Regions from separate parts of the Bacillus salitolerans genome, predicted to be linked through region 2. Evidence: riboswitches for the same ligand, from Rfam matches in the RefSeq annotation. Region 2 holds a riboswitch; each other region holds the start of a gene.
The links. Region 2 has a riboswitch for cyclic di-GMP ahead of ACFSCX_RS10605 (hypothetical protein). Riboswitches for the same ligand answer to the same signal wherever they lie in the genome.
Positions count from the first base shown of each region.

Region 1: linked by a shared signal. The riboswitch ahead of ACFSCX_RS15205 (HD domain-containing phosphohydrolase) and the one ahead of ACFSCX_RS10605 (hypothetical protein) in region 2 are both predicted to bind cyclic di-GMP.
Region 3: linked by a shared signal. The riboswitch ahead of ACFSCX_RS09230 (diguanylate cyclase) and the one ahead of ACFSCX_RS10605 (hypothetical protein) in region 2 are both predicted to bind cyclic di-GMP.

Region 1 covers NZ_JBHUEM010000024.1:103,138-113,828, forward strand. The annotation lists gene ACFSCX_RS15170 (efflux RND transporter permease subunit) at 1-2,683, opposite strand, end outside; gene ACFSCX_RS15175 (hypothetical protein) at 3,047-3,328, shown strand; gene ACFSCX_RS15180 (diacylglycerol kinase) at 3,467-4,375, opposite strand; gene ACFSCX_RS15185 (DUF4395 domain-containing protein) at 4,668-5,081, opposite strand; gene ACFSCX_RS15190 (hypothetical protein) at 5,203-5,424, shown strand; gene ACFSCX_RS15195 (hypothetical protein) at 5,402-5,983, shown strand; gene ACFSCX_RS15200 (PP2C family protein-serine/threonine phosphatase) at 6,078-6,842, opposite strand; gene ACFSCX_RS15205 (HD domain-containing phosphohydrolase) at 6,935-9,049, opposite strand; cyclic di-GMP riboswitch class I at 9,284-9,369, opposite strand; gene ACFSCX_RS15210 (DUF5317 domain-containing protein) at 9,450-10,040, opposite strand; gene ACFSCX_RS15215 (STAS domain-containing protein) at 10,076-10,387, opposite strand; gene ACFSCX_RS15220 (flagellar assembly protein A) at 10,401-10,691, opposite strand, start outside.
Region 2 covers NZ_JBHUEM010000014.1:92,314-103,004, forward strand. The annotation lists gene ACFSCX_RS10590 (hypothetical protein) at 27-1,007, shown strand; gene ACFSCX_RS10595 (MFS transporter) at 1,232-2,458, opposite strand; gene ACFSCX_RS10600 (S41 family peptidase) at 2,647-3,627, opposite strand; cyclic di-GMP riboswitch class I at 3,885-3,968, shown strand; gene ACFSCX_RS10605 (hypothetical protein) at 4,022-4,381, shown strand; gene ACFSCX_RS10610 (oxidoreductase) at 4,463-5,509, opposite strand; gene ACFSCX_RS10615 (aromatic acid exporter family protein) at 5,909-6,976, shown strand; gene ACFSCX_RS10620 (hypothetical protein) at 7,264-7,656, opposite strand; gene ACFSCX_RS10625 (DUF6359 domain-containing protein) at 7,922-10,691, opposite strand, start outside.
Region 3 covers NZ_JBHUEM010000011.1:36,970-47,660, forward strand. The annotation lists gene ftsX (permease-like cell division protein FtsX) at 1-550, opposite strand, end outside; gene ftsE (cell division ATP-binding protein FtsE) at 540-1,226, opposite strand; gene cccB (cytochrome c551) at 1,827-2,165, opposite strand; gene ACFSCX_RS09225 (YitT family protein) at 2,234-3,103, opposite strand; gene ACFSCX_RS09230 (diguanylate cyclase) at 3,539-7,969, opposite strand; cyclic di-GMP riboswitch class I at 8,163-8,245, opposite strand; one part of gene prfB (peptide chain release factor 2) at 8,359-9,387, opposite strand; one part of gene prfB (peptide chain release factor 2) at 9,389-9,460, opposite strand; gene secA (preprotein translocase subunit SecA) at 9,550-10,691, opposite strand, start outside.

The DNA.
Region 1 (10,691 bases), on a different contig from region 2:
TGACAACCCCCATTCCCGACATGACACTCAATTCCCGCTGGGTAATAAATAGTCCTCCAATAACTCCTACGAATGTCATTGGGATAACCGACATGACAATAATTGGTTGGGAAAGGCTATTAAACTGAACAGCCATTACAAGATACACCAAGAAAATCGCAATTCCTAAAACAAGCAGCATTTCTTGCATTAATTGTTGCTGTGTTTCTAAATCACCCGCCGTTGATACATCATAACTTACAGGTGTTTGAAAATCCTCTATTATTTTTTGAACATCTCGATTGATGGCCCCTAAATCTCGGCCCTTAATATCGGCAGAAACTGTGATGTATCTCTCACCTTCTTTGTGCGATATTTCGTTTGGTGTCTCAATCGTTTTAAGTTCTATAAAGTTACGTAATTCTTTTTCACCAGTGATAGTTGGAATCTTTAATCCTAACAGGTCACTCTTTGAAGTGGTTGATTCCTTCCACTTTACTACAATTGGAAGTGTTTCGTTCTCGACTGCCATCTCAGCAATTGGCATTTGCATAAAAGCTTGCTGGATATACTGTTTAATTTGAGGTGTAATGAGTCCAGCTTCTTCAATGTCTTCAGACTTCAATTCAATTAGTTGTTGTTGTGACTTACGATCGATTGAAGTTGAAACTTGAACAATTCCATCTATAGATTCCAGTTCCTGCTTGAAATCCTGAGCTAGCTGCTGTAGAACATTAAAGTCATTTCCACTAATCGTGACCTGTACTGGGTAGCCTCCACCACCTGCCATTGCATCATGCGCACTCCTGATTGGATAGTTTTCCTGCAAACCACGTAACGAGCTGAGAATTTCTTCATTGATTGCCTTTTGTTCTCTCGTAATTTCATCTCCCTTTGTCATATTCACAATAAGAGAAAAGTGGTTTCCATCATCCATAATATAGTTTGATTCTACGTCTTTTATAGTAGATAAGACTTCGTTCATTTCAATCATAATTTTTTCTTTTTCGTCAAGAGGTACACCTGTTTCTAACACAACTGAAAGCTGTGCAAAACGATTAAACATATCAGGCATAATAATCATCGGAATTTTTGAAACTAAAAACGTCGAACCAACAAGTATAACAAAAAATAATGTAATGACGGCCAGACTGTTTCGTTTTTTCTTAACTGACCAAGCGACTAACCTTGTATATGCTTTTGAAATTTTCCCTTCTTTTTTTACAGATGTTTTGCTGTTTACTTTCAAGAATTTCTCCGCTAAAGAAGGTATGAGGGTAAACGATACAACGACTGAGCTAATCAAGGTTATCGCCACAACCACTGATAGCATGATCATAAACGATCCTGCTTCACCACCAAGTAAACCAATTGGCAAGAACACCACAATAGTCGTTAACATGGAAGCAATAACAGCTGTTGCTACTTCCTTGACACCTTCTATAACCGCATCAAACGATTGCAGACCTTGCACTTTTTTTCGGTAAATAGATTCTAGAATGACAATCGAGGAGTCTACCATCATTCCAATACCAAGACCTAAACCAATCAAGGTCAAAATATTAAAGCTGTAATCAAAATACCACATGGAAGCAAATGTAAGTAAAATAGACGTCGGAATGGATAACCCAATAATCAGAGTAGCTCTTACATTTCGTAAGAATAATAGCAGAATGAGAACGGCAATCCCGCCACCAATTAATATATTACTAGTTACACCATCAATTGATTCTTTTACATAGTCTGCTTGTGAAACAATTTCCGTTAACTCAAACCCTGTAATTAAGTTCTCTTCATCAATCTTTTTAATCTCAGCCCTTACCGCTTCCGCTAAATCAATCTGGGTAAAATCAGCTGTACGTGCAATTTGAACAAAAATAATATCCTTTGAACCATTCTTCCAAACAAATGACGAGCTCGCTTGCTTCTCAATTGATACATCTGCTATATCTTTTACTTCAATAAAACCAGTATGAATCGGTACTTTTATTGATTCCACATCCTGAACACTTTCTAGTTTCGTATCCCAGCGTAAGGTAGGGGAATCAGTTTCACCACTTAGTTCTCCAAGTGTAGCTTCGTCATTTCCTTGTTGAATTGCACCAATAACATGCGAAATATCGATTCCATTTTTGATTAACTTCTCTCTATCAAACTCAATTAGCATTTCATGCTTTTGGTTACCAGATAGTAGGACATCTTTTACCTCTGGCAATGCTTCTAATCTTGGTTCCAAAATCTCCTCTGCAAATGACGTCATGTCCTCGACTTCTCCCCCGGCTAAATCAAGGAAAAACTCATAATTCCCACTTGTGCTTAATTGAAAGGCCGTGGCATCTTTTACACCGTTCATATCAGCTGTGAGCAAGTTTACTGTAGATTCCAGCTCTTTAAATACTTCATCACCCCGCCCGCGTTCAAACGTAACTGATATCGAGCTTCTACCTATTGCAGTTGTGGATTGAACTTCTTCAACGCCGTCTATTGATGCAATTTGTTGTTCTAACTGATTCGTGATTGTTTGCTCTACTTCAACTGCTGCCATTTCTCCTGCATTTACTTCTACAAACGCACTATCAAAAGAAACTGCTGGCATTAATTCTTTATCTAACTTGAATACGGCATAGCTTCCCACTAAGATGACAAGTACCGATAATAAACCAACTAGTATTTTTCGATTAACTATAAATTTTATTAAATTCATCATGATTCTCCTTACTCATCTTTTTTTACTATCCCTTCGCTTTCCATAAACAATATAGCTGATTTAAGAGTCATATTATAAGTGAATTCGGTCACATCCTTAGTCATAAATTCCGAATGACTCATCCTTCTAAAAAAACCGATACCTTGTGTTTTACCTCTTTGGTCAAACAATTTTTATATTCCCACTCGCTTTTTGTTCAGAGGAAGCGTACACAAAACAAAGCCTTCCTTTTTAAGCTTCTTCAACTAATTCAAACATGACCGTCATATTACTTTTGTGGTATGGACTAGTTAAAAGTTAGACCGTTTTTAATCTAGTTGCATATGATAAGGAAAGTTTAAAGAAAGATAGGTGAAAATAATGGTTTCATATTATCGGCCACACGGTGGCGGAGGACACGCAAGCTGGGGGCATGGGACAGGACATGCAACATGGGGACATGGTGGAACTTGGGGACCGCATCACGGATGGGGGTATAATCCTGGATTTGCAGCAGGAACTGCCACTGGCTTAGTACTAGGTGCAGCTGCTTCTCCTGGGGCTTATCCCGCTCCATATCCGTACCCAGCGCCTTATCCATATCCGGCACCATATCCACAACAAACGTATCCAGCTCCATATTATCCGCAAGGCCAATATTAACCACTAAAAAGACATCCCTTTTATGGATGTCTTTTTAGTATCTATCAGGAAAACTACAACCGTGAAACATATTTTGTGAAACAAGAAAAACCGGGAAGTGACTGTCACTAAAAAAAAAACAGACCAAGGATGGTCTGTTTATGAGTAGAGTTGATTGATTTTACTGTTGGATACAAATACATCTAAATGTTGATAGTAGTTCATGAATTCACCTGGTAGTAGTCCGCCGTATTCACCGTCTAGGTTTAATTGCATTTTTTCAGTTGTCTTTACTTTAACACGGTTCGCTTTTGAATAGATGATAGCTGGGTCGTTCATGTGATCACCTTTAAGGGCTAGTGATGCAATTCTCACGATATCAGCTAAGTTTGTTTTCTTGACGATGATAAGGTCGAACATTCCATCGTTAAAACAAGCAGTAGGTGCTAGTTTTTCAAAACCACCGACCGAATTTGTGTTACATACAAGAAATAGCATAATCTCTCCCTCAAAAAACTTCCCATCATATTCAATTTCAACATGGGTCGGTTTAATCGAAGGTAAGATTTCCATTCCTTTTAAATAGTACGCTAATTGTCCAAGTACCGTTTTTAGTTTGCTGGGTACTTCATAAGTAAGCTCCGTTAACCTTCCACCACCTGCAATGTTAATGAAGAATTGTCCGTTTACCTTACCTAAATCGATAGGAAGGGTGGCACCTTCGCATATAATGTTGGTCGCTTCCTCAATGGTACGCGGTACACCAAGAGCCCTTGCGAAGTCGTTTGTGGTTCCTACAGGGATGATCCCAAGCTTTGGACGATTTTCTAGCTCTGCTAAACCATTGACCACTTCATTAATCGTTCCATCACCACCTGCGGCAATTACAACATCAAATTGTCGTTCTACTGCATCGCGAGCAGCATTCGTCGCGTCACCAGCACCTGTCGTTGCATGACATGATGTCTCATAACCAGCAATCTCCATTTTCTGTAAAACCTCAGGTAAATGTTTTTTGAATAATTCTCTTCCTGACGTTGGGTTATAAATAATCCGTGCTCTTTTCATTATCATCATCCTGTTTCTTTTATATCAACTTAAAATAAAATCTTACTTTCGTCTTTCACGGTGCTAGCTTGGGAGTCAAAGTAATCTTTCGGTCTTACAAGCCTACTGCAAGTAGTTAAGGTATATTCTTTTCCATAATGTTATAGACCGATCTTCATGTATTTATGTCTAATCTCCCAGTGTTTTGCCTTATTCATTATAACGGAAAATTTATACATTTCAACTTTTAACCACTTTCACCATTATTCCCTGTTCTACTTTTCGCAAACAAAAAACGTCCATTAAGAACGTTTTACTTTGATTTGAACTCGTGATGATGTTTCCACATTAAGTATCGATACCGAATGGTACATCCGATACAATAACCACTTAATGCTAACGCGGAAGCTATGATAACCATTCCACTGAAAATATAACCAATCACTGTATATTTAATTGTAAACGCAAGTAATGATATTCCCAGGCAGATTGTTGCAATCCATTGATTAAATAGCTGCTGCTCACGGTCTTCTTGTCTATACTGATTAAATGGTTTCTTTAGAAACACCTTGCCCATTAACATAACTGGATTTTGTTTCGTGACTACTGTGATAACTCCAGCTACAAAAGGGAGAAGTAATAATAGTTTTCCGAAAAATAAGCTTATTAAAACAGTTATCAAAATGAATGATTGATTTATTTGGACTAAAGGCTTCGGTATATTCAATTCTATCCCTCCTTATTATGCTCATTATACCAAGTGATTTAGTTGGTTTTCAATCATATGAAATATTGTTTTCATATTCGTCTATACTAATCAAAACGAAAACAAACAAGAGAGGGAACTTATGAAACAATGGGAGAAAAAATTCTCAGCATGGATAAACACGAATGAACTAATTTATGTGGAGACGATGAAGCAGAGGATTGGGCGCTCTCTAATATATGGAAGGCTCCTTTCTTTTAATATGGATGAACAGTTTATACAGCTATATAACGACGATGATAAGAGAGTTGATATGATTCCATTCAAGGAAATCGATCAAATTGGATCTACAAAGGAAAGGTAGTGAGGTTATTTATACAAAGATGGTGGTTTTTATTGCACTTTTTTTTGCCATGACCTACCAAATAGCATATGGAAAGGATACCCTATCTCCAGTAGCTGTTATTCACCAGTTTTACGAGGATGTAAGTCACAACCGCTGGGATGAAGCCCCCTATTGGTGGATAGAGCAGCAACGGGTTGAATTAAAAGGATTTTTTGAAAACGAAAATAATATTAGAGAGAAAAAAGGACTTTATAATCTGAAGGAAGCGAAGTTAGTTATGTGGAAAGAGCTACCGTATGAGTACGGCTTGAGTTATGTTCCAAGTGAGTATATGGATTTTTTTACAAAGGATAAGAAAATCTACTATGTCGGTGTGAACTACACAGTACATAAACAAACTCAGTCCTTTATTGATGGGACAAATTATTTTCTTATTGCAATGGTCCGTGAGAATGGAGATTGGAAAATTGCACTCACTACTCATGTGACTGTTTCCTCGATTATCGAAGACGGTCATGGTTTTGGTACGGAGGATGAATGTACTTATGATAAGAGAAGATTAAAGGATGTAGATTAGGTCATTGCATATAATAGGTTCTTACTTACATAAACTTTAATCAACGCTTTAGCAATAAACAAAAAAGCAGAACAAGGATTAGTCCTGTCTGCTTTTAATACTTGTATTTAAAAACTAACATCGTAATATCATCTTTTTGTTGAAGATGTTCTGTAAAGCAGTGTAGTTCTTCAATAACACCATTTTTAATATCCTCAACAGGAAGGGTGTGTATTCTGGAAAGTAGATTTATTAATCTTTTCTTATTATAAAGTTCCCCCTCCGAATTTTGAGCTTCAATAATACCGTCTGTATAGAAAAATAAACAACTACCTTTTTCTATTATTAATTCGTGTTGCTCATACTCATAATGGGGCAGACCACCGATCATAATTCCTTTACTTTCTAGGAACGTACTAGTTGAAGAGCTTGTCATTAGCAAAGGATATGCATGACCTGCATTCGCATATCTGATGGTGCTGGAAGCTGGATCCCAATCGGCACAAAACAATGTAACAAACGAAGTAAGTGACCGAAGATCCTCATAAAGAGCTTGGTTGATTAACGTTAACATTTCCGATGGATCATTTGCTTTCTGTGCTAAACTTCGAAATGCCCCTCTTATTAAGATCATTTGCATGGCAGCCGGGATCCCTTTACCCATTACATCCCCGATGACCATCCTAAGTTTGCCATCCGGCAACTTGCATACATCATAGTAATCTCCACCGATTAGCCTTGCGGGTATCGATATTCCAGAAACCTCTACACCTGAAGAGATGGGTGGAGTACTATTAAGTAGTTTCGTTTGGATATTTTTGGCTAGTTTAATTTCTCTTTTTAAAGTCTTATCCAATTCGTTTAGAATGGGAACACTCATACTACCCCACCTTTATCCCACGTGTAAATTTCCCGTAGTGTTTTTTACCTACTAAAAATATACCATGTTTTTCCGAGAAAGAAATCCTTCTTCTACTCACTAACTATTTTTTTTTCTGAAAAATGCCCAGTACCTACCATTTCTACCAAATTCATCTCCATCACAACCGTAGTCCCTTTTGGACTTGTATAAAGTTTCACCTTATCCATCATCTTCATGAGGAGATTAAACCCTTGACCTAATGATACTTTTGTTGAATAACCAGCTAAAAGAGTGGATTTAGGTAACTCTGATAAATCAATTCCACTTCCTTTGTCTTGAACAACAATCTTAAGTGTCCCATTCTCATAGAATAGGTGTATTGAGCCTGAAGTTGCATGCTTGATCACATTTGTCACAACTTCTGATGTACAAAGTAAAATTTGAAATGCCACCTTACTAGGAACATTTAACTGGGTTAAAATTTCCTGAACTAATTGTCTACTTAACGGGACATCTCCTTTCTTTTCAATTGGCAATGAACCAATTGATTGTTTTTGAACGATATTATTCAGTTCCTTCATATCAATAAGTTCCATTTTTCCTTTCGTAACAGAAAAGATAACATCTCTATACAAAGTTTGGACTTGTTCATTTTTTTGTTTTTCAAATTCAAAAATGGGGGTTATATCAGTAAGTAAGAACTGATATCCATCTGGCACTTGAGTACAATAAACGTCATAAAGTCTTCCAGCTTCATTTTCTACTATTTCCCTGATGATTCTTTGTTCCACTTGTACCTTCTCAATGAGAACAGTTAACTTTTGTTCAATATCAAGACTAACTTCCTGACCTTTTCCATCAATAAAAACCTGATGTTTGAATGTAAGGTGAGTCACACTTAATTTACTTAATAATTCAGAGTCTTTAAGTTTGTGACTAAGTTTAGAATCTACTTTTTTCTCAACTGATTCCTTCTCATGTACAACTTCTTCCACCGACTCACCTAAACACAGTTCCATAAATATATTTAAACTTACTTCAACTAACTTCGGATCAAGCTTATTCCCAGCAAGCTTACTAAACTCTTTTTTGGGATTTTTTATCTTTGGATCAAGTAAAAGATGATCGAGCTCATTGGCAACAGAAATGATTCTAGAGCCTAAAGGAATGCTTTCTTCGGCTAAATTATATGGAAAACCATTTCCATCCCACTGCTCATGATGATAGAAAACATATTCTGCTGCTTTGTCTAACCCTGATATTTCTTTCACCATCTTCGAACCCAATTCAATATGGTTCCTATATTCCCTTTCCTCTTCAATCGTTAAAGGGCCTCTTTTTATAAACAGTTTTTCACCTAATTGGAGCTTACCCATGTCATGAAAAAGGGCTGCATAATGAATTGAGTCAATTTCCTCCATGGGTAATTTTAATTCCTCAGCTATTCTTCTAGCCATTTTCCCTACCCGCGTAGAGTGACCACGGTTGATTAACAATTTCATTTCTGACACTTCTGAAAATTTCTCCATTGTTGATAAGAAGATTTTTCGAAGGTTAATAAATAAACCAAATGCGTATCTAAGTAGAAAATAGCAAAATACAACAAAGAAAGTAACAATAAAAAATAGGAGTGGTTGCTTTAAGCTGTAAATATAGACAAGGAACAATGTAATACTAGATGTCGTAAGAAACATATAGATAGCATCTAATAAAATATTTAACAAGGTTCCCCAGTAAGGTTTATTATTAAGTGTTGAAAAAACAACAGCAATCAATATATAGTTGACCAAAGAATGTATTCCTATAACAGCGAATAGTAGCAACATTGTTTTCCAATGAAAAATACTCTCGCGATCATATAGCCATTCAAAGAACAAACCTGCTACAATAATACAGATAATATATAGACTCAAATTAAACAAATTTTTCTTAATGTTTCTTTTTTTCCATAATAAGGCTGTAGTTAAGAGGAAAATAACGAGTTCCACTACAACTGCATTTTCCACTCCATAAAACAATAAAGCAATAAACGTAAAGGTTTGAGAACTAGTAAATAAGGTACCATTGGGAAGTTCAATTAAAAAATACTCTAATACCCCTGCCAAGATACCTAATGCAAGAATGACTTCAATACGGGAGTAATCGGTTGTAAGGAGGGATATGACTAATAATGTAAAACCAACCAATATTATTGAATTAATATATACATTTAATTTGGTTGGCATTTTCTTTCACATCCTTTTTTAAAATATGAGGAAATAACTTGTGGTTTAACAAATAAATTAATCAAGAAACATCTATTTTTTAATAAAAACTGGGGCGTAGGTACTGCTATTGAATCCTTAAATCTAAAAGATTATGATTATGGACGCCAAGGTACTCCTGCTACTGCAGATAATGCCATTGCAGCAAGAACCATGATTAGAAATACTTTACCTTTCATGGGATCAACCTCCTTCTTCGGTAACCGGCTGCCATTGAGATTTTCCTCTTTAGGCCCTAGCTTTGCGTCCTCGTCTTTCGAGCGAGTTTGCCCTTTTCGATAAGAAAAACATCTATATTCTTTGAAAATCCTACGCCCCAAGATTGAAACCAATTTTAATGTTGAATCCTACTTTGTCAGATTCAATCAATTTCTAGCCCTTTTTTGTTTTTGTGGAAGATATCAACGTAGCTTTTTATTCCAGTGATGGTATAAAAAAAGAAGATACACATCCCAAAAGTAATAATGACATCTCCTATGCTAATGACCTTATCAAATAATGCATAAGGCAAGTGAAGTGGAATAACATCACCTAGAAAAGGTAGCATTGTATGTTCATTGATTAATTGATGCTTTCGATAGCCTGATTCAAGAATTTCTATATAATGAGAAAGGTTTGCCGCTTCTAATGCTTTGCTAGATACCGGCATCCTTCCACCGTTTATGATAATGACTAGGAAGTTTAAAAACATCCCAACGGAGAAAAGTATAAAACCCGGTAAATGTTTATTGATCAACGCCCCTATTGAAAGCAGGAGATATGAAGCTGCGATAAATAGAGAAAACCACTTTGTAAATGCTGAGTAATCATAAAGATACATGGCTATGAGTTGAAGGACAAAGCAGCTTAATATGAGATAAGGAGCTTTAATCTTAACCTCCCATAAATGGTCAAATGACTTTGCACGTAAGTATGCAAATAGTATGGCTAGGAACAGATATTCATAAATCATCTAATTCCTCCTTTTCTTATAGAAGATACTAATTCCTAAACAAACACATCTTCTCCAACAATATCTGATATTTGGAGTATATCGAAAACCATCGCCACATCCTCATTTACATTCGTGATAGTTACCTTAATATTTTGGTCTGTCAGCAGTTGGATGGTTTTCAACAAAAGTCCAATACCTGAGGAATCTACGAATGGTACCCTTTCAAAATTGAATACAACTGAACGATACGTAAGGAGACTTGGGGTTAATTCTTCCTCTATAATCTCAGTAGTTTCAATATCCAAATCTCCCTCTAGATCCACCCTTACTCCATCTTCTTGTTCCAGCAATGAGTACTTTAACATTCGATTTCCCCCTTTATGATTTAAACGCTATATTCCCTTCGTTGTCCAGGTAGGCAACAACCTCATAGGTGACATCTTGAAAGGTGTATTTAGACTTTCCAATTTTGATTGTAGTACCTTCCATTGCTTTATTTATTTTTATGGTTTGATCACTTGGAACAGATATTAAGGTTGTAACACCACTTTCAGCACCAACTTCATTGATATCAACACCTAGTCTTCCATAAACCTCTCCACCTCTTAGAGCACCTTTAACTTTCAAACTACCACCTGCATGGATAGTAGAGTGTGTACAACTTTTCCC
Region 2 (10,691 bases):
CCAGAATATTGAAGGATGGTGAGGTTTTGAATAAGCTAACTTATTCTCTTATTCTATTACTTGCTACATTTGGTTGTGAAACAAACGTCATTGAGCCAATTATTAAGGAGCCTGTCAAAGAACAAGAGCCTGAGGTAAAGGAAGAATCGCCGAAGTTAAGGTGTAGTCCATGTTTGGATTCCCCTGAAGAGTGGGGAGGAAAAAGTGATCAAGCCTTTCCAGAAGACGGTCAGTTTTGGGCAACGGATCGACCTGTAAAAAAAGAGAAAATTGCTTATGGGATATTGGGACACAACATTTTGCTCAATACTAACATGACAATTACCAATTACGAATTAGATACAACACTTCCCACTATTCCTCAAGAACTTCCGGTCTATATTCAAGGAAGCTATCCAGCCCATCATAAAGAACTATTGAAAACATTTACTCCCTATGCAGATGTACTAGAGTACCATCCATCCTATTCAGGCATATACTTTGCCGGGCTTAATCCACTAACAGGCCCAATGGAAAAACCAACCGAACAAAAGATTTTACAGAGGGCAAAAGAAATTCTTGGAGAGTTACGCATGCCTGACACGAATACTTCATCTATTATTCAATCTGCGAATGGAGGGTGGACTACTATTTTTTATCGTTCCATTAATGGGTATAAAGTATATGTTGATAAACCACTTATAGTCTGGTTTGACAAAGAAGGCAGTGCACTAGGGCTTGCCGGAAGAAGAAGACCTATTATAGAAGAAAGCCTCTATCCAACACGTTCACCAGAGGAAGCATGGAAAAATCTGAGAGACGGAAAAGGAATACACCCTTATATTAACAACTTTGCACCCGAATGGAATAATAATAACGACCGGTTTACGATCACTGAAGTGGAAGTAGCATATCACGAGCAACAACCAACTGAACCACGACAAGTCCTACAGCCCTACTATGTTTTCAAAAATAAAGAGGGCCAGGCTATATATATCCCAGCCATCGCTGACCCATATGTGGAATAATAAAAGTATGAAAAACCGATGTTTTCCTATTAGCAAACATCGGTTTTTTATAGTTCTGTTAAACAAGAGAAAACGGGCGGTAGGTGGTACAGTGTGAAACAAGAACTACCGGTCGGTTCCTGATACTGTGTGGAACATGCCTATGAAACAAGAACTACCGGTAGTACCTGGTACTGTGTGGAACATTCCTGTGAAACAAGAAAATTCGGGTGGTGACTGTCACCTTATTCCACCTGTTCAACGGCTTTATGGTGATCTTCTTGATAGCGTTTCATGGCAATAAACAATACTATTCCGCTTATGATTAGGAGGGTACTTGTTATAAAGAATACGGCTGAGAAGCCAGAGTATGCAGCAATCATTCCTCCCATAAATGGACCTACAATGTTTCCTAGAAAGCGAAGGCTCGTGTTATATCCAAGAACCTCACCTTGCATCGATATGGGTGCCTCCTGGCGAATATAGGCAATTCGAACAGGAATAATTCCACCAATTGCCATTCCTAATACAAACCTAATCACCGCTAGCTGCCATATATTTGTGACAAATGCCCCTGGTAAATAGACAATTCCTGCCATGATGAGAAGAATGATTAACACCTTTATATAGCCGATGTTATCCCCAAGTTTCCCCCATCTTCTAGCCATCATTAAATTACCAAGTCCTGCTACTGAGAATACAATTCCAGAAAAGAACGCAATGTTTTCTGGTCCATGCAGCTCACTTACATATAACGATAAAATCGGCTGAATACTAAAATGGGCCACTTGAATGATGATGGAGATAAATAGCACGGTCAATAAAATGGGGTTTTGCCCCATATGTGATAGTACTTGCTTCCTTGTATAACGCATATTCGTTTCTTTTTTACTACCAATTTTGTACTCCTTTGTAAGGGTAACTAAAATAACAGAAATAAAAATAAAAATGGACACAAATTTAAAGGTGTTTGCAAAACCAAACGAGTCTGCTAAAACACCGCCAATGATTGGTCCAAACAAAGATCCTGTAATGCTACCTGTTTGTAGTGTTCCCATAACACGCCCCGCAATCTCTTTAGGGGTTTGGGTCGAAATGAACGCTTGAGACAATGAGATAAATCCCGTACAAATCCCCATAAAGAGACGTAAGAAAAAGAGTTCTGCCACATTACTCACAAATCCCATTAAAAAGATGGAGATCCCTAATAGTGCAGACGTGAAAATAAGGATGTTTTTTCGCCCGTATTGATCCCCAATCCTTCCCCAAATCGGTGAAAAAAGAAACGCTGTTACAAACGTAATCCCAAATGTCCATCCAGACCAGTGCTGTACATAGGAGGAAGAGAAATCTCCAAATGATTCAATGTATAAAGATAAAAAAGGTAACACCATGGTCATACTTCCAGCTACAAAGAAATTCGCAAACCACATAATATATAAATTTCTTTTAGCTATTTCCTGGTTTGTCATGCTAGCCACTTCTTTCATTCCATCGTTTATTTCGGTTCTCTAAATATTATGATACCGAAATTTTAGTATGAAAGAAAGGGTCAGTTCTTGATTCAAGCACATAATATAGGCTATATTTATAAATAAAAATAGGCCGAGGAATCTATCCTTCGGCCATCAAATATACCGGTAGCGCGCAGTTTTTGAGACTACTTCGTCAAGCCTTCCTCAATTTCTTCCATTAAAAACTGATACTCTTGCTTGTCTTTGTATTTTTCTTTCACATACTTTAATGCCTCATTATAAGCACGATCAAATGCTAGTTCCTTACTCACCTTAATATCAGGCTCCACTCCCGTACCTTCCCAATTTGTGTTTGTAATGGGATTCACCGCTCTTCCAGTAGGAATAAAGACCCTAAAGTGTTCTGTAATCTGTTGAACTCTACCTGGATGTGCCCCACCACCGGTTACTTCACCTATGACGGTTGCCCTATTTAAGTTTTTAAGATTATAGGTGAATTCTTCAGCTGCTGAAAAGGTATAATGACTCGTTAAGATATAAACTGGCTTATTTAGATAACGTTGGCCAGGGGTGTATGGGAGTGTCCAAGATTGTCTTGTTTGTCCTTCTGGACGATAATAAAAATTATTCAAGTGAGTAACCTCTTCAAATAGGTAGCTCGTAATCAGCGCAATCATGGCTGGACTACCTCCACCATTTTTACGCAAATCAAAAATAAGTGCATCTGTATTGGCGATAAAATTCATAGCATGAACTGCAGTTTCTCCGCCTAACTGTGTATCAACAAAATTCCGTAAATCAATATAGCCGATATTTCCGTTTAGTCTTTCCACCTTGTAAAAACCATAATTGATAGACTTTGTCTTTCTACGATATTCTTCTAGCATCTCCTCTTCAATTTTTTCTTTTTCTATTGATTTAGATTCAGTAGAATACATGACTTTTAAGTGGCGATCTCTCGTGATTTTCTGTAAATCCTCCGTTAATACGTTTGAAAAAACAAACGGATCTTCTACCCCCTCATACTCTCCATTTGAAAGCTTACCTAGGATTAACTCAGCCGTTTCCTTTGCTTTATCCGGAAATATATAATCACTTTGTAAACGCTCTGCTAATTCCTCTACTACCTCTTTCTTAAAATCTTTATTCGTTTCTGTTGTGTTCATGGAATCACTCCTTTCAACAATTTTGATTACACTATTTATATTTAGTCATATGATAGAGGATTCCTGTTTTCATACGAATTCTTTTTGAAAATTACATGATTTCTGTCAATAGTATGATGTCTCTAGTAGGTACATAAAACTACATAAAACTTCAAACTGTCCAACATTTCGCCTATTTTTCATGCTCTATTTCATCGTTTAAAACAAAACTATTGCCTCAGTTCTATACCGAATTATCCTTGTATAATGTAATAAGACATATCCATTGGCAAACTACTTGAAAAAGTAGGACGCAAAACTAAAGGGGCTAATCCTGCGGGGAATGCCAGCCAGTTGCAATCCACTCCCTTTAGTACGTATTTTAACAGATTATTAGGGAGAGGAAAGATCGAGAATGAACTTCAAAGAAGTAATTACAACTATTAATCAATTAGTAGAAAGAGTGGATTTAGTTAAGGCAAGGCAGAATATAGAATTAAATATTAATATAGTTAATGCGAATAAGAGGTTTCTATCTCAAGATGCAAGAGAGTTACTTGATTTTATCAATAATCAGAGGGGTACTAACTCAGATACGATAACAAGAACAGAAATGGTAACTATTAGTGCCATTAATAGCTTTGCTAGTAAATTTGATGTGAAGTCCATTAGAAATACAATAAAAAATAAAGAACAATTACTAATGAAAAAAGGAATATGGACTCTTCTTAATAAAGATGCCAAAGTTATTTTAAAAAGTATTGGTTCAATATAAATCATTTTATTAAAAAAGACAGAGGTCATCATAAGTTTGACATCTGTCTTTTTTATGAATAGGGCACACTTACGACTTTAATTAGTCCATGTATACGACACTTTTTTCAATACTACTTTTTAGGGCAGCATCAATAATCTTAATAACAGTTAGCCCGTCCTCAGCCGTAACAGGCAATTTTACGCCTTGCAAGAGACTACGAGCAATGTCTTTATAATACGTTAAATATGAGCCTTTTAAAGTTGGAACAACGGTGTGTTCTTCTTGTTCCTCCTTGACAATCACAAGCTTACCATAAAATTCAGGGTTATCCGCTCCCCATGTTGAATCAATAGGTTTCAAACCCGCCTTCAATGCATCTTCTTGTCCATCAATTCCGTATTTAATAAAGCTTCCTCTACTTCCATGAACCTGGAACCTTGGACCAGCATTCAAAACGACAGCTCCCGAATGTAAAATGACTCGAAGGTTATCGCGATAGCCTAACACAATATGAAAATAATCATCTGTTTTTGCATGCGTACGTTGACCAAACACATCTGCCCACACAAAATGGGGTTCACCAAATAAGTGTAAAGCCTGATCAATTAAATGAGAGCCTAAATCATACAATGAACCTGAACCTGGACCTTCGTTTTCTTTCCATCGATCACGAACAACTGGTCTATAACGATCGAAATGGGCTTGATATGTATTGATTTCCCCGAGGACCCCTTCATTTATTAAATTCTTGATTGTTACATAATCATTATCCCACCTGCGATTATGATACACGCTTAATAGGAGGTTTCGTTCGTTTGCAATTTTTATTAGTTCTTCACCTTCTGACACCCTCACCACCATTGGCTTTTCCAAAATGACATGTTTTCCAGCGAGCAAGCTTTGCTTAGCCATTTCATAATGAAGACCACTTGGTGTTGTTATCACGATTAAATGAATTTGCGAATCCGCAAGTATATCTTCTAACCTGCTGACCACCTCGATTTCTCCTAAGTCCTGTTTTACTTTATCTATTTTAGAACTTACAACTTTCACAATCTCAAAATCATTTAAAACAGTTAATAAAGGAGCATGAAAAGTCTGTCCTGATAATCCATATCCAACTAAACCAACGTTAATTTTCGCCATATTTGTCCTCCAAAGAACACATTATTTGTGGCTATTATATAATTTGTTCTAGGAAGTTACTATTGATATGTTCATAAAGAGTTTTTCCTCACCCTCCACTTATTGTTAGTTGAGGACTGTACGATGTAGGTCACACAGACGTTGCCACAGGTTATGGCAACGTCTGTGTCCTATTATCGGGTTCTTACTGGTGTTTATCCCCCACTTATACTTCTTCCAACCTTTTAAAGTTTTGAAGTGGAGGTCATAGCGCCAGTTAGAGCTGGACAAATGGCTAGTTTACCCATTTACTTTTTGGCATTAGTACGCTTGAATTAGTGTAATGATAAATATTCCTGTTTAACCAAGTTTATTTAGTTCTATAATAATTATAAAAAAGAAAAAAGGATTTTGTCTATCATGCCAAAAAGGGTAAAATTTGTTGGGGGAAGAATTGTTAAAACCGGGATTGCTGTATTTGTAACGGCTTTTATTTGCCATATACTGAATTGGCCGGTTATGTTTGCGGTCATAACAGCCATTGTGACCATTGAACCTACGGTGGCAGATTCCATAAAAAAAGCGTTTGTTCGTCTTCCTGCTTCAGCAATTGGTGCTGCATTTGCCATACTGTTTACTTTTTTATTCGGGGATAGCCCTTATTCCTATGCTTTCGTCTCCCTTTCAACCATCATCGCTTGCCATAAACTAAAATTACACGATGGAACTTTAGTGGCAACCTTAACTGGTGTCGCCATGATTTCAACAGTTCATGATGAGTACTTTTCCTCATTTTTTATTAGACTTGGGTCTACTAGTACAGGAATCATTATTTCTGCCCTTGTTAACTTTTTCGTCATGCCACCTAACTATTCAAAATCCATTACAAACAAGATTCATGATTTATTGGATAAATCCGGCGACATCTTTGATTCAAGATGTCTTGAGTTACTAAATATACAACCTCTCAGCAAAGACTTAAGGGGAAATTTTCAAGCCCTTGTAAAAGATGTTGATCAAACTGAAACGTTATGTACTTATCAAAAAGATGAATGGAAATACCATCGAATCAGTCGAAAGGAAATACGTGATTTCCATTATAAATGTAAAAAACTCACCACTTTGCGCCAAATCATATATCATCTTGGAAACTTAATCTACCTCCCTTCAGTTCATATAGAATTGAGTGAGGAAAAGAAGAGGATGATTGTAGAATCAGTGAAATCGATAAAAGGTATATTCCATTCTAAAAATTTCCACATTCCCGATTCGCACCATCAACAAATGAATCGATTGAGAGAGTGGTTTTCCAAACAACAGCATACTTTGTATTTAGAAGACGAATATCATCAGCACCTTTCAACTGAAACGCTCATTTTATATGAACTACTTGCCATTCATGATTTAGTAGAGGAGCTGAATAATATACAATCCCTGGAAATACGACATCAATTGTTATTAGAGAAAAATAAGGGACACGGAGTTTAATATTCCTACTTAACCCATGGCCCTTTTTGTATTTGATTTGGAGGTCTTTTTAAATAAAAAAACCATCCTAAAAGGATAGTTTTAATGTACGTAATCATCATTTTCTTCTTCAATGATATCTAAGTCATCGAGCATTTCTGTGTTTCGCCTAATTTCTTTCTTGCATTTATCGATAATAGTCGTGATGTCCTGATTCGTATAATGCTGATCGGGAAGCTCTACATCGAAAGCTTGTACATAGTAAATAGATGCAAGCTTTAACTGCTTCTCAGTTGCTGGCCGTTCTTTTAGCTGTTTTTTTTTACTTGTTTTTGCAGACGTTCTATTAAGTATTTAGCTTCGGCTTTACATGAGTACGTAAATTCCTGACCTAGTTCTTTTTCTAAAAGATCTAGTTCTTCCATTTGCTCCTTAGAAGGCTCCTCTGATAGAACCTTATCTAGAACTTCATTTATTTTCTCAGCTAGCTCCTCATGGAATTGTCCGTCATTTTTTATAACATCCTCGACTTTATCATACCAAGAGGCGTGTTTTTCAATATAGGAACGCCATTCCTGCATAAACACGTTTAAATCGTATTTATCTTCATTCCATTGAATTTTATTCATATATTGTTCAAATGCAGAAGCAATTGACCGGGAGATGCTTATTTTCACCCCGTGTGGTAAATTTTTAAACATGTATGATGGTACCTCCGTCACATTGTTTACTCTAATATAATATCTTAGCACAATAGAGTTAGGTTGAAAATAATTTAATATAATTTAATCATTTTTATTAAAGCTATTGCCTTCATTTTAACTTAATAAACGTTATATAACAAATTTGTTTTCCTATTAATCTTTTTCATACTAAAATGAGAACCCTTTTGATCTATGAAAGGTGTCCTGAGCTTCCTGTAATTCAAAAGGCTTCCCTCTTTAGAGAGAAGCCTTCTTTTTTTATTTATAATGTTTCATTTTCAAGGATATAATCTACAAGCTTTAGAATTTCTTCCTTGTCTTCTTGATCCATATTGTTTTTGTTCATCTTGGAAATGTGTTCACGAACTTTTTCTAAGTTCTCATATGCTTTGCCAACGTTACCTTTCTTTAGTTCATTTTCTACTGAAGCGAGCTTGGCAAAAATAGACGTTTTCATGCCTCTGTTCGCATCTGCATTTGTCACCATTTCTTTAACGTTTTCAATGGTAGCAGCCATCACGTTAACAGTGATTGATTGAGTTGCTTCTACGTTTCCAAGTGTGTCTGTTGCACGGAATGATACTTCTGTTGTTCCATCCGTATCGATACGAATTCCTTCATCTGCATTGTATACAATCCATTCACCATCATTTAGCTTGAATTCGATCTTTGCTACTGATGTTATCTGATCGGAAGCAGAAAGTTCTAGCTTTACTTCATGAATATAAGCACCATTCGAAAGGTCTGATTCTGGTAATGAAGCCTCTGTAGTTGGTGCTTCAGTATCATTAACCTTCATGACACCATAGATAGAGAAGTGTGTCACATAAGCAATAATATAGTTGCCATCTTCAGAGAGCTCTGTTTGCTGGTATTCCCACTCTTCTGATTGCTCATTATAGTAATAAATCGCCAGCTTTTGTTTTTCTTCTAATGAAAGAGTTTCATTAATAGGAGCCTTGATTGAAACAAACCCTGTAAATGCTGTAGGTATATCTACATCAATGATCATTCCTGCTACTTCTAGTGCTTCATTTCCAATCACGACATCTTCTTTAGATAGAGAGGTTACTGTTACCGGAACAGGTTGATTATTTTCAAATACAACTTGACTAAAATCAATGGAGATTGTACCAGGCAACGTCACGATTTTGTTTTCTTCTGATAATATTGTTTTTCTTTCAACCCATTCAAAATCCTCAGCACTACGAGGCTTTAATTGAATTGTTCCATTGAATTCTCCAGAGATACCCGTTACATCGACCACATCCCCGTTTTGGAAAGGGAAATCGCTGAATTTTAATCCTGTACGGTTATCTACTCGGACAAGTACTGTTTCACCATTCTTTGTAGCTGTAAATTCAAATGTTCCATAAGTGTTTACACTCTTTAAATTGGAGATAGTAGCCCCTTTAACGATGACTAATTGACCTTCCGTTGCCTCTGTTAGTTCAGCAGGATTGAATTCTGTTGCTACTTTAGCTACATCCGTCCCTATTTTTTCGAGAGTAGTAAGGTCAGCTAGCTGGAATTCTCCGTTATAGGTAGCTGTTTTCCCGCTAATTCGCACTTTATCACCGATTGTTAATCCTTTATCAGTAGATGTAAAAACATAGGATCCAGCAGTTTCATCTTGGATATAGAAGCCTTTGCTTCCCCATGCACCTGGAGTTGATGTAACAATTGCTTCTACTGTTACTTCTGTTCCTAATTCAGCTGTACGAGCCTTTGCAATCGTAACAAGACCTAGGTTATCATCTTGCCCTACTACTTCAGAAATACGGCCTTCAGCTACGTAAGTGATTGGTTCGTTATTAAAGCTTTTTACAAAATCAACGGTTGCATCTAAGTCGATTGGTCCCTGCATTGGGTTTTCGCCTAGCGCACGTAGCTTATACTTATCACTACCGTGCTCGTACATATAGTTGTTTACTGTTAAGGTATAAGTAGCTGTTTTGTTAATTTTCGATCCATCTGGAAGGAAAATATCAATGACTTTGTTAGTAGCACCATCCCATGTGTACTTGAAGCCACCAACTGAAACGTCTGGTCCGTATAAAGCTGAAATTTGAGCATTAATAATTTGTTCTAAATCTGCTCCTGTGATTTCAACTTTTACTAATGTGTTACCGAATGGTTGAACGTTGAAAAGCTCTGACCAAGTGATTTCACCTGCATTGATGTTGTCACGAATTCCTCCGCCATTCACTAAAGCAAAATCAGAATTCATAGCCCATGCCATACCGTCCGCAATTAGGTTTCCTAGGGCATTATCACCAATTTCACCTTTCGTACCATATCCACCTTTTAGTTCAACCGCTGCCACTCCAATTACTTGGTTCATAATATCTGCCGTTTGAGCTGCATACTTGGCAAGAATACCTTCTACAGCTGGATCTGGTGTTACGCCATTTTGATTGACATATACGATTTCTGCTTGCTTTTTCACAATATCCTTCGTTGTTGGATCTAGTTCAATATCAACATCAGCAAACGCTTTACCATAATCTAAAGCTTGAACAATTATCTTGTTATCTACTACTGCATTAACTAACTCATGGTTATGTGCAGCATAAATGACGTCAACTGCATCATGTACCGAGTTTGCTAAGTCAGCTGCATCACCTGTTGCACCAGTTCCATTTTGGGAAGCAGGCATATGAGACAGAACTATAATGGCTTCAATCCCTTGTGCTTGTAACTCTGCAACAGCTTTATTAACAGCGGTTGTTTCATTAGAGAAGTAAATATCTTCAATGCCTGAAGGAATAACCATGTTTGCTGTTGCTACCGTGTTAACCCCGATAAATCCTACTTGAATTCCTTCCACTTCATAAATGGCATATGGAGGTAAAATCGGCTCGTTTGTTTCTTTTGATAGGCAGTTTGCACAAAGGTTCGGGAAATTCATTCCATCATAACCAGCTGTACCTTTACCTTCTGGATGTTCTCCACCGTTTACCATCCGTAACAATTCTTGAGTACCCTCATCAAATTCATGGTTTCCAACAGTACCAAAGTCAAATCCGATG
Region 3 (10,691 bases), on a different contig from region 2:
CCGTAAACAGCAAACCTATAATAATTCCAAGACCAATATTACGGGCAATTTCCAGCCCTTTAAACAGCTTTTCCACTGTTCCTTTTCCATAGAGAACCTTATCTGCATATGTAAAGGTTTCGATTTGCTCGGCTACCTTTACGACGTCTGTAGGTGTCGTTGTCTTTACGACAAACACGTCACTAAGCGGATTATCTTGCTCAAATAACGTATACGATTTTCCTTCTTCCCCCATACTTTGAATCAGTTCTTTTAATTCCTGATCCTTTGAGGAGAAGGTTACCTTTTCTACTTCTGGTATTCGCTCTATTCTTGTACGAAGCTCTTGACGGTCATTCTCGGTTGCCGTTACATCAATATGCACACTAATTTCAACATCTGATTCAATGGCATTCGCAAATTCATTTAAATTCATCATAATGACTAAAAAGCTCCCTACAAGAAGCAATGTCACAGTAACTGCACTGATCGAAGCAAAGGTCATCCAGCCGTTTCGGAAAATATTACGAAAGCCTTCTCGAATGTGCCGCAAGAGAGTTCTAGGATTCATAGCCATAATCCCCTCTCACTTCATCACGCGCAATTTTCCCATTTTCAATGGCGATTACACGTTTTTTGATGGTATTTACAATTTCACGGTTATGGGTTGCCATTACAACCGTTGTACCGCGGTTATTAATTTCTTCAAAAATATTCATGATCTCCCATGACGTATCAGGATCAAGGTTTCCTGTTGGTTCGTCAGCAATCATAACTTTCGGGCTATTCACAATCGAACGAGCAATCGACACACGCTGCTGCTCTCCCCCTGACAGTTCATTAGGGAAGAAGCGTGCCTTATGCTTTAAGCGAACAAGGTCTAATACGTCCATCACTCGCTTTTTAATTTGCTTTGGATGCTCTTCGATTACCTCAAGAGCAAACGCAACATTTTCATAAACTGTTAGCTTCGGAAGTAGTTTAAAATCCTGAAACACAACCCCGATATTTCGACGTAAATGTGGAACTTTCTTTTCTTTTAATTTTGCTAGGTTCACTCCGTTTATCATAATCGAGCCCTTTGTCGGCTTTTCTTCACGGTACATCATTTTAATAAATGTTGATTTTCCCGCTCCACTAGGACCGACTACATAGACGAACTCACCTTGCTTTATTTTTACGTTTATACCATTTACAGCCAGTACCCCATTTGGATACGTTTTGTACACATCTTGCATCTCAATCATTATTTATCACCTAACTTAGTTGATGTAGAAGTCTGAGATGGGTGGTGGATCGTCGTCTTCTTAAGCTGACATTCCCAACCGACTAATTAATTGACCGTTCGACGTTGTTTTACTATTTTAGTAGATTTCAACAAAATACCTCGGCCTTTTCTATTATACCATCACAAACCGTCATTTTGAGCCAAAAAATATTACATTTCTATTTCATCATGTCTAAATAAGGTATATTTTGTTATATTATACGGTATTTGTAAGTGTATTAAAAATAATAATAGGTGTTTGTCGAACGATAGTTGGAAGTGAACGAAAAAGAGGAAGAAGAGCGGAAGAGGAATTTGGATGAATTTGGAACGATGAGGAATACCGGGCAAAATTGAGTATTTACGGGTCAAATTTCAGTATTTACTGCTCAATCTTGAACATTTACCGGTCATAATCAATTATTTATCGATCAAATCAACTTATGCACTCGGTCAATCCATCATTTACCGGCCAAATATGCATATTTAACGGCAAATTCACTATGATACCGACCAATCCTAAATTCCAGCAAGCCATACAAAAAGAGGTCCTAAAAAACTAGAACCTCCCAAACAAAAACTATTTCTGTTCTGCTAACCAAACGGCAACAGCTTCAGCATCTTCACCTTGAAGAATACCTTTTGGCATCCTACCTTGTCCATTTTCGATAATGTTTAAAATTTCCTCGCTCGAGTATTTATTTCCAACTTGTGTGAGCTGTGGACCCACTCCACCTTGTAATTTCCCACCATGGCAGGTTGAACAGCTTTTTTGATAAATTTTTTCGGCTGCGGTTACTTCTCCTCCACCGGTTGCTGCGGAGTCTCCACCTGCCAACTGATCGGTTGTATCACCCGTACCACATGCTGACAATGTTAACATCGCTCCAAAAAGAATACCGATCCATTTCTTACTCATGCTAATTCCTCCTAGAGACTCAATTCTATATTCATATCTTATAATAATCTGCCATTATTTACTTCTTTTTATGAGCGCTTAAAACCTTCACCTAACACCTCAGAAGCATTCATGACGACAACAAACGCAACAGGGTCAATGCTTTTTACTAGTTGTTTCAATTTCGTGAACTCGGTTTGATCCACCACACACATCAAGATTGGGCGCTCATCATCCGTATATCCACCAAATGCCGAAAGACGGGTTACACCCCTGTCCACTTTCGTCAAAATACTTTGTCGTACTTCATCTTCCTTATTCGTAATTATTATGGCCATTTTCGAGTATCCTAGACCTACCTGGACAAAATCAATCGTCTTACTTGTAACAAAAAGGGCAATTAATGCATATAAACCTAACTCTATATCAAACACAATCGCAGCTGTTGTTACAATCATACCGTCTATCATCGCGACACACGTTCCAAGTGATAAACCAGTGTATTTGTTAATGATTTGTGCCGCTAAGTCGACACCACCAGTTGATGCCTTGCCTCGAAAAACAATTCCAAGTCCTAGTCCAACCCCAATTCCTCCAAACAAAGCAGCAAGAAGTGGATCAGTCGTGGCCGGTTCCATATTTCTCGACAGGTATACAACAAGCGGTAAAATGATCGTACCAACTAAACTCTTTACTCCAAACGAGCGTCCGAGTAGCATAATCCCAGCAATAAATAATGGAATATTTAATGCACCCTGCACAATAGCAGGCTCCCATCCCCAAACGGCATCCGTAATCGTACTAATCCCGCTGACTCCACCTGATGCAATTCGGTTTGGAAGTAAAAATAAATTAAAGGCAAGTGCGACAATAGCTGATCCTACTAGTACATATATGTATTCTAGCAGCATCTCTAGGTTCGGACTTAAACCTTCAGTATTTCTTTTACGTTTATTCATGATAGCCTCCCGCATTACCCTTTAAGATTGAGTTTCAACTCTATTAAAAGGTTTCACTGTTTTTAGCTCTGAATTTTCTCTACTAAAAACGATTAAAATTGTAAATTTTGCTCAAAAAAACGAAGCCATGCCCAATGGTATATTGACCGGCTCTAGTCTTTGTTTTTCTAACCGAAGGTGAGTATATCACGGGTTCATTATTTTGTGAACGGTATCGGTTTGACGTGGTAAAGTATTAAAAAAGATTACTGTTAGTTTATGTAAAATGACAGAAAAGTATAGACTCAAATAGCCACAAAGCTTCCTTTGCACTCACCTTTGTTATGTGCACTGGTGTGCTGCTCTCACTATTTCCCATAGAACCTGGTATGCCTCCTTGGCTTGTAGCCACTATGATATATAACTTTTATCCCCCCAAAAAAAGACTGTGATTGCTCACAGCCTTTCAGGGACTAAGTCCCAATAACATACGACCCTGTTCTTACCATTCTTCTTAGCAAATATTTCGGCAAAGTCAGCCTTTGATATTAAATCCTTCATCGTCTCAGGTTCATCCTTGTCAACACTAGATACCCCAATACTCGCGGTCAACTGCTTCCCTTTTCCTATATCAATTCGATGAATAACTCGCAGCAAATCATGCGCGACAGATGTAGCGGATTCACCATTTGTATTTGGAAGAATCACGATAAATTCTTCGCCTCCATATCGTCCAACAATGTCGCCGTTTCGAACGGATTGACGAAGCTGACTTGAAACTTCCTTTAACACACGGTCACCTTCTATATGGCCAAATACATTATTCACCTCACTGAAATCATCTAAATCAAGCATGATAAAGGAAAGGTGAGTACCATAAGCTTTCGCTTTTTTAAATTCGGAACCTAGCTTTTCAAGAAAGAAATCTCGTTTAAATAACCCTGTTAAATCGTCAGTTGTAACTTGTTCAGTGGCTAATACCTTTTCAATTTTAGGTGTAACTAGCTCTAACAAATTTCCGATGAGGGATCGCTCTTCTTTTGAAAAATAAGATTGAATCGTATAATTTTCAACTAGAAGAAAGGTGATGGCTTCATCCTTATCAGAAAATACCGGAAAACAGACATAGGTTGAATTGTCGACCTGGAAACTAGAATACGTACGGGTGCGATCAATTCTAGCCAGAACATCTTCCATATTTTTTGCTTCTACTAACTGAATTTTTTCATTGATGGATAATAGCTTTCTCCCATTTTTTCGTGTCGTATACAAATGGATGCGATCGATTAGAAAGTTTTCATATAAGACAATCGCAATATTTTTACTAAGCTGTTCAAGGGATAAGGAAGCATTAATCCGCTTTACACTATCAAACAATACCTCATAATTCACTAGCAGATTGGTTACATGCTGATGCTCTGCCATAATGTTTGTTACTAGCTTATCATGGAGTTCTACTAATTGTTGATTAACAAATTGGACTTTGACATCGTTCGTTAATTTTATGAAATTATTTTTTGCTCTAGTCAGGTTTACTTTTGCTTGAATGTATTGCTCTTGCTTTTTGTAAAACATCCCTCTTAGTAAGCAAACGTGACCTAGATAGCCATAATATTTCGTTTTGTAAATCAATTGCTCTAACGCTCTCGTAAGCTCTAACGCTTCTTCATAATTTGCCGTTTCTTGTAATGCTGTAATTTTGTAAATCATACATTCAATTCGTTCTTGTAAAGTTAACAGAGATGATTCAAGCTGTATACTCACCTTATGAATGAGCTCTCCAAAGTCTTTTGTAAATAGAAGATACATGAACTCCAGTTCACGTAATTCTTCTACCATATTGTTTGTTTCACATACCCGCCTCACAGCTGGCCACATTTTAAACACTTTATGTACGTCATTACGCTGAACATATAGCTTGAATTGAAAAATAAACACTTGATTTCGAATACTGATCTGTTTATTCTTTTTCGCTTCTCGCTTTACTTTGTTAATCATGATTTGGGCATTTTGAAAGTCTTCGATAAAGAGATAATGATTGATATATTCACTTAAAAAACCTGTATCATTTGGCTGATTGATTTTATTTCCTAACACTCGAACCTTTTCAGCAAACTCAAATGAGTTCGGTATATCCCCTAAGAGCTTGTAACAAACGAATAAATTCTCTTTGGCAACTTTTTCATTCTGTTTATCACCAAGTAATTTAGCCATTTCTACTGCTTTAAAATAAAAATCCTTCGCTCGCAATAAATCCTCATCCATGAGTCCAATTGCGATAATATTATAGATTCCACTTAACAGGAATTTCTGATCATGCTGTTCAGCAAGCGACTGAGCTTCTAAGATAAACCGTTCCCGTTCAGTCCATGGCTTTTTCTGGTGATAGAGCATATTATGTGTATTATATAAAAGGCGGATATAATTTTTAACACCCAGTTCCTTGCGTAAAGATTCACTTGCTGTATTTTGTAACTGTGTTAATTCTTCTACCAATGTAAAATCTCGCTTTGTAATAATACTCCAGGTTGAAAGAATAATTTTCAGCTCAATTCGATACTTTACCGGGATACCAGCATCTAAACTTAGCTGTTCAATTTTCCCCTCTACCTCCTCAAATACTACGTAGTTTTTCGTATTCGAACAAGAAAATCCTAGTCGTATAAGGGCTTTAATCGAATCGAATTGCTCATGTAACTGTTTATAAATCTCAATGGCTTTCATCAATTGGCCTGATCTCTCGAAGCTATACCCCATTAAAAGAAGCATTGCCTTGGGTGGCATGCCATCCAGATACTGTTCATATATATGAACAGATTTTTCAATCATTTCTACAGCCTTTATATAGAGACTAGCTCGAAAGCTTCTTCTTGCCTCGATTAAATAAAAGAGCGCTGCTTTTCTCCAATTTCCATTTTGACTATAATGATACGCAACCATCGAGTAGTGTCTTCCATCTATTAACTGCATGGCAAGCTCGTGATGAATGGAGTCTTTTTTCGTTTCATCAATCGTACTTTCTACAAACTCCCTAATCGTTAGTGATGGAAATTCATAATTCGTCATTAATCTCAACAACAAGCCTTGTTTTTGAATAGATTCTATCGCTTGTAACACCTTTTCACTAGACTCAACACCCGCCACCTTGGCAATCATCGATAAAAAGCTGTGATGATTCACGATAGGTATTTGAACAAGAGATAAAACCTGATAGATTCGTTTCTCCTCTTCTAATAACAACTGTATTTTATGATTGATCATCAGTTCATCAGATGGTGGTAAGGATAAAGCACGGATGTTCTTATCCACTAAATGCCAGCTGTAATGCTGAATATACAGCTGCTTTGTATCAGCTAAATAATGAACAAGCTCTATTGTCTTTGTCAAATTCTTATTGGAATAGTGGTACAGCCGTTCTATTAATTTTTCTTGTAAGAAGCTTGCCTTTCCAAAAATAGATAATAAAAAATGAGCATACTCACGTAACGGTAAAGGTTGAAGGTCTATCCCTTCTTCATAAAGCTCACCTAGTTCATGAGCCTCACCAATCCCAATTACACCTAACACAATTTCTTCTAACGATAATAATCGTTTTAATATCGAGAGTGAAAAAGGATCCATCCTTTCAGCTGAGTAAATACCAAACACGATTCTCGTTTCAGATATTGTTAGAAAGTCAATAAAGAAATCAACAAGAAACTGTTCTGTCTGGAGTAAAGAGAAGGCTGGTGAATCCTGTGACTCTAACTGATGCTTATAAACAGTTTTCAGTTTAGGAAATACTTCTGCTAAACCAGGTAAATGATTTAATATAGGATGAAGAATCGGCCGTGCAATCGATATTTTAATTATTTTTGTCACAAGCTGCTCAATGACTGAATATGGAGTGTCATCTGCTCTTGAAACATAATAATCAATTTGCCCTGAAAAGTCTTCGGTAATTTCAAAAAATAGGCGCTTGCGCCCGCTTCCCGTTGGGCCACTGATCAGAATACTTTGTGACCTTCCTTCAATAATCGAACGGTTTAGTTTTGAAAGAATCTGTAACTCTTCTTTTCTTCCAATAAATTCAGGCGAGTATAAATAGTGGGAGCCATACAAGCATGTATCTGAGTTTCTTTCTTGATGATCCTTCCCTTGAATTCTTTGAAGTTCATTTATTATTTGTCCTACCCATTGCAGCCTACTAACTGGACGTTTATGAATCATCTGTAGAACTAATTTCTTTAAATGAAAAGGTAGATCCATTTGTTCAATCGTTACATTATTCTGCTTTGTCACCATGTTATTTGGATTTGTGCCAGTTAGTATTTCATAAAACAAAATCCCCAGATTATAAATATCTGTACGCATATCAAATTTATTTAAATGGTACAGCTCTGGAGCGAAATAAGGATAATGAGGTCTTTGCATTCCGTGAAGTAGTTCATATGGTGATTGTGTATAAAGCGGCATAAATCTAACTTCATTTCCTTCAGTTATCCATACGTAACTAGGTACAATCGCTCCTTGTATTACACTTTCATGATGCAAAACCTCTAATTGAATGGCTATTTTCTCAAGGATTCTAATCGTATCCTTAAACGTCTTCCCTTTCATATATTCGTGCAAAGTGACCAAATTTTGGTGATTCTCATACTCCACTATCACTTCGCCCTGTTGACAATAAACCTTTCGAATTGGCAGAAAAGACGAATGGCTCTGAGCAAGAGATTTTAACCTGAGTTTAATATGTTCTTCGCCAATAAAGGTAGTCATCGTACTCGGTATCACATGAAGCAAAAGTGGGGTATGCTGCCTATCAAAAGCTGTGTATGTTTTACCTAAACCATCGTCGTGTTCTACTTCCTTAAGTAGTTTGTATTCACTTGAATCTACTATTCTCACCACTTCACATCACAGTCCTATCATAAGATTTATAGATTACAATCCAAATCAATTATCACAAAACTATGCTAGTCCCTTGTTTCTTGGCAGCATGAGACTACTTAATTTTTTATGTACAGAATTTATTGAAGTTTATCATTTGATTTTTTGAAGAAGAAAAAAAACACCCTAAAAAAGGGTATTTGCTGAACTAGATTGCAACTGGCTGGCTTATCTAATGATTTAGCCCCTTTAGTTTTGCGTCCCATCCTTTAGAATGGTTTGCCTCTATATCGAGTTTTCGGACATTTCTAACGTTTTTTTCATTATATACTATCTCCGTAAAAAGCACTAGGATAAAACGACTAAATATTAACAATTTTAGTGTTTTATCCTAGTTATGGGACTGTCTATTTTAATTTTGATCGTAAGAATGCATCGATAAATGGATCTAAATCTCCATCCATCACACTCTGGGTATTTCCAACTTCATAATTGGTGCGATGATCCTTAACTAGCGAGTATGGGTGGAAAACGTATGAACGAATTTGACTTCCCCAACCAATGTCCTTTTGTTCGCCACGGATTTCATCCAACTCAGCTTGTTGTTCTTCAATCTTCTTCTGATAAAGCTTTGCTTGCAGCATTTTCATCGCGCGTTCGCGGTTTTTAATTTGTGAGCGCTCCGTTTGACACGTCACCACTGTGTTTGTTGGAAGATGCGTAATACGAACGGCAGAATCGGTCGTATTAATGTGCTGTCCACCAGCTCCACTTGCACGGTACGTATCAACCTTTAAATCTTCCGTGCGGATTTCAATATCAATTTCATCATTAAATTCTGGCAATACATCACAAGATACAAAGGATGTATGACGGCGTCCAGATGAATCAAATGGAGAGATACGAACTAAACGGTGTACACCTTTTTCTGCCTTTAAATATCCATAAGCATTGTGACCTTTTATAAGTAACGAAACACTTTTTACCCCAGCTTCATCTCCAGGTAAATAGTCAAGCGTCTCTACTTTAAACCCTTTGCGTTCTGCCCAGCGCGTGTACATTCGTAGGAGCATTGATCCCCAGTCTTGTGATTCTGTACCACCAGCCCCTGGATGTAATTCAAGAATCGCATTGTTTTTATCATATGGTTCGCTCAACAATAGCTGAAGCTCAAATTCATTGAATTCCTTTGTTAAAGATTTAACCTCTTGAATCAGCTCTTTAAGAAGATCATCATCATTTTCTTCCTTCAACAGCTCGTATGTCATATCTAAATTTTCATATGCATCATTTAAATCATTAAATTGATTCACAAGATCTTTTAACCCATTTGCCTCGTTGATGACGGTTTGAGCGGCTTGTTGGTTATCCCAAAAGTTTGGTTCAACCATTCGTTCGTCAAGCTCACGAATACGTGCCACTTTCTCTTCTAAGTCAAAGAGACCCCCTAAAGTCAGCTAAACGCTTTTCCATTTTTTCAAGTTCATGTCTGATTTCTACTAATTCCATTGTGTTCACCTCATAGAACCTTTTCTATATATTTCGTGAAGAAAGCCTATGCCATACGACATAAGCTTACTTTCCATCCTTATAATATGTTAGCTTCCGCAGCATTGCTTATACTTTTTACCACTTCCGCAAATACACGGATCATTTCTCCCGACTGTAACACTTTTCACAACCGGCTTACGTTTTGGCTTTTGACCATCAGCATTTGGAATGACGGCTTGCCCTTTAGCCACTTCTTGTCGCTCAAGGTTATTGCGAATTTGTGCCTTCATAATATACCTGGAGGTCTCTTCCTCAATCGATTCAACCATACTTTCAAACATCGCAAATCCTTCCATCTGGTATTCACGAAGTGGATCAATTTGTCCATAAGCACGTAAATGAATTCCTTGGCGAAGCTGTTCCATCGCATCAATATGATCCATCCATTTACTATCAACAGCTCGGAGTACAATAACTTTCTCAAATTCACGCATTTGCTCAGGCAAGAGCTGCTTTTCCTTTTCATCATAACGAGCCCTTACTTTATCGTAAATAAACTCCGTGATTCCTTCAGGCTCTTTTCCAGACAATTCCTTTTCGGAAAGATCGCCCTCATTAAGAAGATTTGCCTCCACATAGTCAACGATCGCCTTTACATTCCACTCTTCTGGCTCTTCGTTAGTTGAGCAGTGTGCAGCCACATTTCGCTCAATCGTACCTTTAATCATGGACTCAATTACTTCACGCAAGTTTTCAGAAGATAATACATCATAACGCTGCGCATAAATGACTTCACGCTGCTGACGCAGGACATCATCGTATTGAAGTAATTGCTTACGTGCATCGAAGTTATTTCCTTCAACTCGCTTTTGAGCAGATTCAACGGCACGAGATACAATTTTACTTTCAATCGGTTGTGAGTCATCCATACCAAGACGATCCATCATTGCTTTCATGTTATCAGAACCGAATCTGCGCATTAACTCATCTTCCATCGACAGATAGAATTGAGTTACCCCTGGGTCACCTTGACGACCAGAACGTCCACGAAGCTGGTTATCAATTCGACGACTCTCATGACGCTCTGTTCCAAGAACAGCAAGTCCGCCAACTTCCTTGACGCCTTCACCTAATTTAATATCGGTACCACGACCTGCCATATTCGTTGCAATCGTTACGGCACCTAGTTGGCCAGCATTGGCGATAATTTCAGCTTCACGTTCATGATTCTTCGCATTTAAGACATTAT